DNA from 2 places in the Exiguobacterium sp. s102 genome. Region 2 is predicted to be linked to the other one. Evidence: riboswitches for the same ligand, from Rfam matches in the RefSeq annotation. Region 2 holds a riboswitch; the other holds the start of a gene.
The links. Region 2 has a riboswitch for S-adenosylmethionine ahead of mtnK (S-methyl-5-thioribose kinase). Riboswitches for the same ligand answer to the same signal wherever they lie in the genome.
Positions count from the first base shown of each region.

Region 1: it holds a riboswitch for S-adenosylmethionine, as region 2 does, so the genes downstream of both, KNQ02_RS13905 (alpha/beta hydrolase) here and mtnK (S-methyl-5-thioribose kinase) in region 2, are expected to answer to the same signal.

Region 1 covers NZ_JACSML010000007.1:61,599-65,811, forward strand. Annotated here, with positions in the region: gene ribE (riboflavin synthase) at 1-186, opposite strand, end outside; gene ribD (bifunctional diaminohydroxyphosphoribosylaminopyrimidine deaminase/5-amino-6-(5-phosphoribosylamino)uracil reductase RibD) at 171-1,217, opposite strand; FMN riboswitch at 1,376-1,520, opposite strand; SAM riboswitch class I at 1,673-1,777, opposite strand; SAM riboswitch class I at 1,993-2,095, shown strand; gene KNQ02_RS13905 (alpha/beta hydrolase) at 2,156-2,914, shown strand; gene KNQ02_RS13910 (thymidine kinase) at 3,097-3,714, opposite strand; gene KNQ02_RS13915 (DedA family protein) at 3,897-4,213, shown strand, end outside.
Region 2 covers NZ_JACSML010000005.1:132,472-136,684, reverse strand. Annotated here, with positions in the region: gene mtnA (S-methyl-5-thioribose-1-phosphate isomerase) at 1-707, opposite strand, end outside; gene mtnK (S-methyl-5-thioribose kinase) at 704-1,873, opposite strand; SAM riboswitch class I at 1,949-2,051, opposite strand; SAM riboswitch class I at 2,256-2,357, shown strand; gene KNQ02_RS12815 (2,3-diketo-5-methylthiopentyl-1-phosphate enolase) at 2,438-3,628, shown strand; gene KNQ02_RS12810 (2-hydroxy-3-keto-5-methylthiopentenyl-1-phosphate phosphatase) at 3,625-4,213, shown strand, end outside.

The sequences.
Region 1 (4,213 bases), on a different contig from region 2:
GGCATCGGCCGTGAATCCGCTCTTCGTCATCGCCGTCACCGTCAAACAAATCCCATCAACGGCAATGCTGTCGCCAATCTTTGTTCCGTCAAGCACTGCTGTCGCTTCAATTTCGAGCGCCAGCCCGTTCGGACGGGGGACTTTCCGTTTTATTGTGCCAAGTTCTTCAATCAATCCGGTAAACATGTCATCCTCTCCTTTCGTACATACTGGAGATGGACGTCTTGTCCGATTTGGTTCATTTTCACTAAATCAAAACGGTCTTCGATGTCCTGTTCCGTCGTCAGAGACTTGGTCCTACTGAAGAGGGACGGTGCCTGATAGAGTTCGATCGTATCCACGAGATCCGCTTCTAAAAATGCGGATTGAATCGTGGGACCGCCTTCAATCAACAGACTGCGAATACCTTGTTCATATAAAAGTTCGAGGATTTGGTCCGGTGTCGCATACGCCCCGACGAAAACCGTCACGTTCTCGCGCTCTATCGTACGTGGCTGTTCCGTCAGCCAGTACGTCGGATTCAAGCCATCGTTTAAGACTTGGAATGTTTCAGTCAGGCGCCCGCGGCGATCGACAATGACACGGACCGGTTCGATGCCGGTCGAACTGCGCAACGTCAGTGCCGGGTCATCGATGATCACCGTGTCGCTTCCGACGAGAATCGCGTCGTGTATCCCGCGTAACTGCCGTCCGTCAGCACGTGCCGCTTCCGAAGTGATAAAGCGTTGTTCACCCGTCGCAATCGTCCCGTTCATCGTTTGGGCGACTTTCACTGTGACATGCGGACGTTTTCGTTCAATCGCCGTCCAAAATGGTTCATACAGTGCCACTGCCTCGTCTTTTAGTAGACCGACTTCGACGTCAATCCCCGCCTGACGGAGACGTGTGATACCGCTTCCTGCGACGAGCGCGTGGCGGTCCTTTGTCGCGACAAAGACGCGCGCAATGCCGGCTTTTAGAATCGCTTCCGTACACGGCGGTGTTTTGCCGTGATGATTGCACGGTTCGAGTGTCACGTAGAGATCGGCTCCGCGTGCTGCTTCACCTGCCATGAGGAGCGCTTCGACTTCGGCATGGGGTCCTCCCGCATAACGGTGGGCCCCAAAACCAACAATCCGCCCCTGTTTGACGATGACGCAGCCGACACTCGGATTCGGGCTCGTTTGACCGTTTAACATGTGTGCTAGTTGCATCGCATAACTCATGAATGTTTCCATTTTTTCCGCTCCTTTCAATAAAAAAGACGCCTCCTGTAAAAGGGGCGTCGTGATTGAAGGATTGACGAAATAAGCGTCTCGCGTTTCTGTTTTTACACATACAGAAACAGACCTTTCCCTGAAAACATTTTTTCAGAAAATGGCAGCAAGCGCATTGTTTCGTCCTTCTCCCATCCGGACTTTACCGTCGGCCCTGGAGTCTCACCAAGTCAGCCACAGTGCGTACACTGCAGGTCGCGGGCTCATCGATTTATCAATCGCATCACCGCCGGTTGGGATTTTCACCCTACCCCGAAGAACTGGTTATTGAGTTATACAGCTCAAGACTAGCACAGGTCATTCTAAAATACAAAATGAATTGTATTTCATTCTCTTTTTTTAGGAAAACATCAAAAAAAGGACCCTTCTCTTAAAAGAAAAGGATCCTTCCATCTGCACTAAGGCAGAATCCGCTCCGCTCATCTTTCAGACAAACGTCTGACGGAATTGGCACAGTACGACGTAAGAAGTCTGTTGCCGAGGTTTCGTAGGGCCAGTCCCTCCACCTCTCTCGATAAGTGCTACGGTATGAAGTTCATATGTGTGATGTTTCAAGTCGTTCTTATGTCGTGAATCTAATGCTTACACTACGGGGATTCCTTTCTCAAGTCAACCATATTTTCAAAATTAAACCAAATTACCCAGTTTATCAATTTCGACTTCTTTTTGACGTCTTGACAACGTATTTCAATCAATGCTATCCTCTTCACAATGATTATTCCGACAATTCCTATACGATATATCAAGAGTGGGCGAGAGATCTGGCTCTACGAACCCACGGCAACCTGCAACATGCAAGGTGCTCCGACCAGCAAAGCCGATGCTTTGGATGATACTTACGAGAATCTCGTAGTGCGCCTAAAGCACTACGAGTTTTTTAATAGAAGGAGGAACCCTTTATGAATTCATCATCACCCGTCCTGTTTGGCGCAGAAGCTTTTTTGATTGAACGAGGTCCAATCGGTATTTTACTGTCTCACGGTTTTAACGCAACCCCTCAAAGCGTCCGTACTGTCGGAGAGCAGTTTGCCGCCCAAGGGTTTACCGTGTATGCCCCGCGTCTCGACGGACACGGGACGAGCATCCGTGATTTCGAAGCGTCGACTGCTGAAGATTGGAAACAAAGCCTCCGCCAAGGGTTCGACGTCTTAACCAATCATTGTTCGTCCATTTTCATCGCCGGACAATCGATGGGTGCGACACTTGCCCTTGCACTCGTCGCGGAAGGATTACCTGCTGACGGATTGATTACGATCAATGCAGCGTTAGCGATTCCTGCCTATGAAGCATTATCTTTTGAAGACTGTCCACGCTACTTAAAAGAAAGTACCCCAGACATTAAACGTGAAGCGTTTGAAATCATCTATGACCAGGTCCCTGTCGTCTGCGCATCGGAACTTTTGACCTTGATTGACCAGACACGTCCACTCTTACCAGCCATCGAGATTCCAACACTTATTTTATATTCTGCCGAAGACCATGTCGTCCCGCCTGAAAGTTCGGATTACCTTTATCAAGTCATCGGTTCGACGGACAAACGGAGCTATTGCCTGCTTGACTCCTATCATGTCGCGACCCTCGATTACGATCAAGAAACGATTGTCCGCGAGGCAACACACTTTGTGCACCAATATAGTCGTTTGACCCACACCGGTTGATGTCTTTCCTGCGCAAAAGCAAGGGATGAAGACTGTTTCGATGCGTGTTTCAAGCATCGACTAAGCCGTCCAGAACAATATGAATGCGCAAAAAAATGGCCGATGCCCCCTTGAAACGATGGGAGTATCGGCCATTTGATTGATGTGGTCCTGACTGATGAATCAGTCCTTCGTTTACTTCATCAGTTCTGTTGCTGTTTCTTCCATTGTTGCAGGGCTTGCGATTTCCCCGGCACTTCATGGCAGTGGCGGCAACGCGGCTCATACGACTCTGACGCGCCGACTAAAATGATTGGATCATTGTAGTTGGCAGGTCGACCGTCGATTAAACGTTGCGTCCGCGATGCCGGGTCACCGCACGACAGGCAGATCGCCTGCAGTTTCGTGACGAACTCTGCCCGTGCGAGAAGTTCCGGCATCTTACCGAATGGTTCCGCCCGGAAGTCTTGATCGAGTCCGGCACAGATGACACGTTTTCCGTCCTGCGCGAGGGCCTCGATGACATCGACGATTTCATCATCAAAGAACTGAACTTCGTCAATCGCGACCACTTGTGTCTCTTGTGCGACTGCCGCGTACACATCACGGCTCGTCGCCATCGGTACCGCGATGACAGAGTTGCCGACGTGCGAGACGACATGTTCTTCATGATAACGGTCGTCGATTGCCGGTTTAAACACTTGGACCGGCAACTTCCCGTACTGAGCCCGGCGAACGCGTCGAATCAATTCTTCCGACTTACCAGAGAACATACTTCCGCAAATCACTTCAATCCAACCATACTGATTTATTACATGCATCATTGCAGACACCGTCCTCTAAAATTAGTCACTTTAACGAGTATAGCCCGAATCGAATATAAGGAAAAGAGTTGACTTCTCGAAATCAAAAATCCATCCGTTCATTCCCATGATTCCCCACCTTGTCGTTTTAACCAGTCCTCATTTCCTGTACACTATAGAAGAAGAATTTATGAAGGAAGGTGTTCCCGATCCATCACATATTACATGAAGTGCTTCATCAATATGGTTCATTCGGACTTGCGATCCTTCTAGCCGGGGGGATCATCGGGCTTCCTGTTCCGGATGAAACGTTATTGATCATGTCCGGTTTTTGGATGCATCAAGGTAATTTACCCTTAATCGGAACGATTCTCGCCGCTTACGCCGGAAGCTGTATCGGGATGACGATCAGCTACCTGCTTGGTCTGAAACTCGGAATGCCGTTGCTTCATCGAATCGGACCGAAGTTTCGCATTTCTGAAAAACACATTGTCACGGCAGAAGCCGGCTTTCTTCG
Region 2 (4,213 bases):
TCCGCGCCGACGATGATGGCGGTGATCTGCTTTTCCTTGATCGTATGTGCGACCATATTGTCCGTGATCAAGGTGACGTCAATCCCTGCCCGTTGCAGCTCCCATGTCGTCAAGCGCGCCCCCTGCAACAAAGGCCGGGTTTCCGACGCATAGACGGATAACGGGATGCCTTGTTCCTTCGCAAGATAAAACGGGGCCAGTGCCGTCCCGTACGCCGCTGTCGCAATCGATCCGGCGTTACAAATCGTCAACACCCGGTCTCCCGCTTGAAACAGCTCCAACGCATGCACACCGATTTGCCGTGACGTCTTGGCATCGGCTTCATAAAGGGCAATTACTTTTTGTTCCAGACGTTTCGGCAGTTCCTCGAGCGTTGTGCTCGAAAGGATAAGCTGATTGAGCGCATCGAGTACGTTCCGCAAATTGACGGCGGTCGGCCGGGTCGCCAGTAACTCCGCCGATACCGTCAACAGTTTTTGTTTGACCTCGTCAAGCGATCCCGTCGTCCGGAACGCTTCCTGCACGAGGACGAATCCACCGAACAGACTGATTGCCGGCGCCCCCCGGACACGAAGTTGTTTAATCGCCTCAACCGCTTGCGCCAAATCATGAATGACTTCGTACCGTTCTTCTTGCGGGAGACGGGTCTGATCAAGGATCTTTAAGCACGCCCGCTCATAGATGACACTACGGATAAACTCGCTCATCGGCTCAATTCCTCCGTCACGTCAAAATTCCGGAGATCGGTAAACGTCTTACATTCGCCGCGCCGTTTAATCAATGCCGTCCCGAGGCGTAACGCATGACGTTTCCGTTCAAGGCGCGTCGCAGCATCCGGAATTTGTTCCAAATCAGCGACCGGTGCCAAACCAATCGTCCGCCGGATCAGTTCACAACCGGCGAAACCGAGCGCGTCTTGGAGAATTGTACTGAGGACATCATCGACAAGCCCGGGTACCGTCCGGAAAGGTTCGACGGCTTCCCGTTCCCACAGTGCCGTGAACGTCGAAGCAAACGTCAGCCAGAACGTATCGATATCCTTCACCCGCTTCTCCCGCAACTCAGCATAGTTCGGATACGCCGCAAAGCAGAGGTGGGCAATGAACTGACCGACATCAAACCCGAACGGTCCGTAAAAAGCGAACTCCGGATCGATGATTTTCGTTTCGCCCGCCGAAGCAAAAATGCTTCCTGTATGTAAATCTCCGTGTAATAAGGCCTCCCCTTTCGTGATGAACAACGTTTCGAGCTTCGCGACTTCCCGCTTCAGTTTTTCGTCCTGCCAGAGCTGCTGTACGTCTGTTTCCAAGCCGCTCTCGATGTTGTTTGTTTCCGCGTCGTAAAACGGATCCGTAAAGATTAACTTTTCCGTAATGTCGCATAAATCCGGGTTGTAATAGTCACGTGCGACCTGTTTTTTTCCGACCGGACCGAGCGCAAAATCTGACGTGAAAAATAACGTCCGTGCCAAGTAAGAACCGACATGTTCTGCAAGGAGCGGATACGTTTCGCCTGCGAGCAATCCCGTCCGAACGATTTGCAGGTGCGACAAGTCCTCCATCACTGTATACGCTTCTTCATGACTCGCATGAAAGACCCGTGGAACGAATGGCGTCGCGTATTTTGCGAATTCCTTCAGTGCCAACTGTTCGATCCAGGCCCGCTCGAGTGACAAGGGCCAGCTTTCCCCGACGACTTTTGCATAAGGTAATGCCTGCTTCAAGATCAAACGTTCTTTCCCTGCCTGAATCCGAAAGACTAAGTTCAAGTTCCCGTCGCCGATTTCTTCTGCCGTCGCTTCTTCCTGTCCGATGAGTCCGAGTTCCCGGACACGTTTAATGGCGTCCTGTTCTGTAAATGCTTGATATGCCATCTTGCTTCCCCCTTCATTTCTACACAAAAAACGCCGCTTTTCGTCATAGAAAAGAGGCGCGGGGTATCATCCGTCCTCTTATCTCTCAGACGAATGTCTGTTGGATGTAGCACCGTGCCGGATGGTCGGTTGCTGCGGCGTCTTCGGGCCAATTCCCTCTGCCAACTCACGATAAGAGTCATATGTGGTTGTTGTGTTCGATGTTGATTCGAATATTACGCCCGTCTTAAATCATCTGTCAATTCCAATTTTTAGTGAAAAACCATTTAAAAGACCGCCATCTATAGAAGCGGATTTCAAAAAAAATAAATTTTCAAAAAATTATTTGACATCACGTCCATCTCATGTAAAAATTGCAATTAGATTTCACAATTTCATCCAATTCTTATCAAGAGCAGACGGAGGGACGAGCCCTATGATGTCGCAGCAACCGACCAGTTGGCACGGTGCTAATTCTTGCAGCTAACACGCTGACAGATAAGAGTCCACGCGCAATTTTTCATGGTCTCTTGTCATTGACGAGGGACCATTTTTGTATTTTTTAACAAGGGAGAGACGACGATCATGGCGTACATTACCGCAACTTACCAACTCGGCGTGACCGATCAGTTACCAAAACGGGCAGAGCAAATCGCCCTCGGTCTGACGGTCGGCTCATGGACCGATTTGAATCACTTGGAACAACAACAGCTTGAATCCTTTAAAGGACAAGTCGTCCATACGGAAGAACACGACGGAAAAGGGTATGTCACGATCCGTTATCCGGAACACAACGTCTCACGAGACTTTTCGGCGATTTTGACGACCGTCTTCGGCAAGCTGTCACTCGACGGTCAAATCAAACTGACGGATCTTCAGCTTCCCGCTTCATTCACACCGGATTTCCCCGGTGCTAAATTCGGCATCGAGGGCGTCCGCCAATTGATCCAAGTCCATGATCGCCCCCTGTTGATGAGCATCTTCAAAGGCGTCATCGGACGGGATCTCGTTTTTTTACGGGAACAACTGGAAGCCCAGCTCGCCGGCGGGATTGATCTCGTCAAGGATGACGAAATCTTATACGACAATCCGCTGACACCGGCACTCGACCGGGCGCGGATTGGACGGGAAGTCCTCGATGCACACTATGAACGGACCGGTAAACGGGCCCTTTATGCGATTACATTGAGTGGTCCGGTCTTCCGCTTGAAAGAGCAGGCGAAACGACTGGTCGAAGCCGGAGCGACAGCCCTCCTGCTCAACACGTTTACATACGGGCTTGATGTCTTGCGGGAACTGGCAGCCGATCCGGAAATCCCGGTCCCGATCTTTAATCATCCGGCGTTGAGCGGTGCCTTGATCGCCAGTCCCGAGTACGGGATTGCCGCCCCGGTCCTGCTCGGAACGTTGCCGCGGATTGCCGGTGCCGACTTGACACTGTTCCCGTCGCCGTATGGGAATGTCGCCCTCGCCAAAGACTTGGCCCGCGGGATTGCCGTCGAAGCGACCCGAATCGGTGAGACCAAAACAATTCTCCCGGTCCCGTCCGCCGGAATCCACCCGGGTCTCGTCGCCCAGCTTGTTCGTGATTTCGGCGTCGATTCCGTCATCAATGCCGGAGGCGGTGTCCACGGTCATCCGCAAGGTGCTGCGGCCGGAGTCATCGCTTTCCGCCAGGCACTGGGCGCAGCACTGGCCGGCGAATCACTGACAAGTGCCGCCCACCGGCACGAGGAATTACGTGTCGCTCTCGATGCTTGGGGGATCACGAAATGACGATCCGGATTTTATGTGACTTTGACGGAACAGTAACGGAGCACGATAATATCATCGCCTTGATGCAGGAGTTCGCTCCGCCGGAAAAATTTGAACCGTTAAAACAAGGTGTGCTCGACCGGTCGCTCTCGATTCAGTCCGGCGTCGGACAGATGTTTCAGCTGCTTCCGTCCAGTCAAAAACAGGACTACATTGATTTCTTGATGACACGGGCGGTCATTCGTCCCGGCTTCGACACCTTACTCGCTTTTGCCAAATCAAACGAGATTGATTTTTCCATCGTCAGCGGCGGGATCGACTTTTTTGTCCAGCCGATTCTTGCGGATGTACTGACGGACGAAGCGATTTATTGCAACGGCAGTGACTTCAGCCAGGAGACGGTTCGAATCGAATGGCCGCATGCCTGCGACGCGGCCTGTACAAATCAATGCGGCTGTTGCAAAACCTCGATCGCCCGGAAGCTGAAGCAGAACGGTGACACGATCATCGCGATCGGCGACTCCGTAACAGATTTTGAACTGGCTAAGCAGGCGGATCACGTTTATGCACGGGATTATCTGATCACGCTATGTGAACAGCACGGCA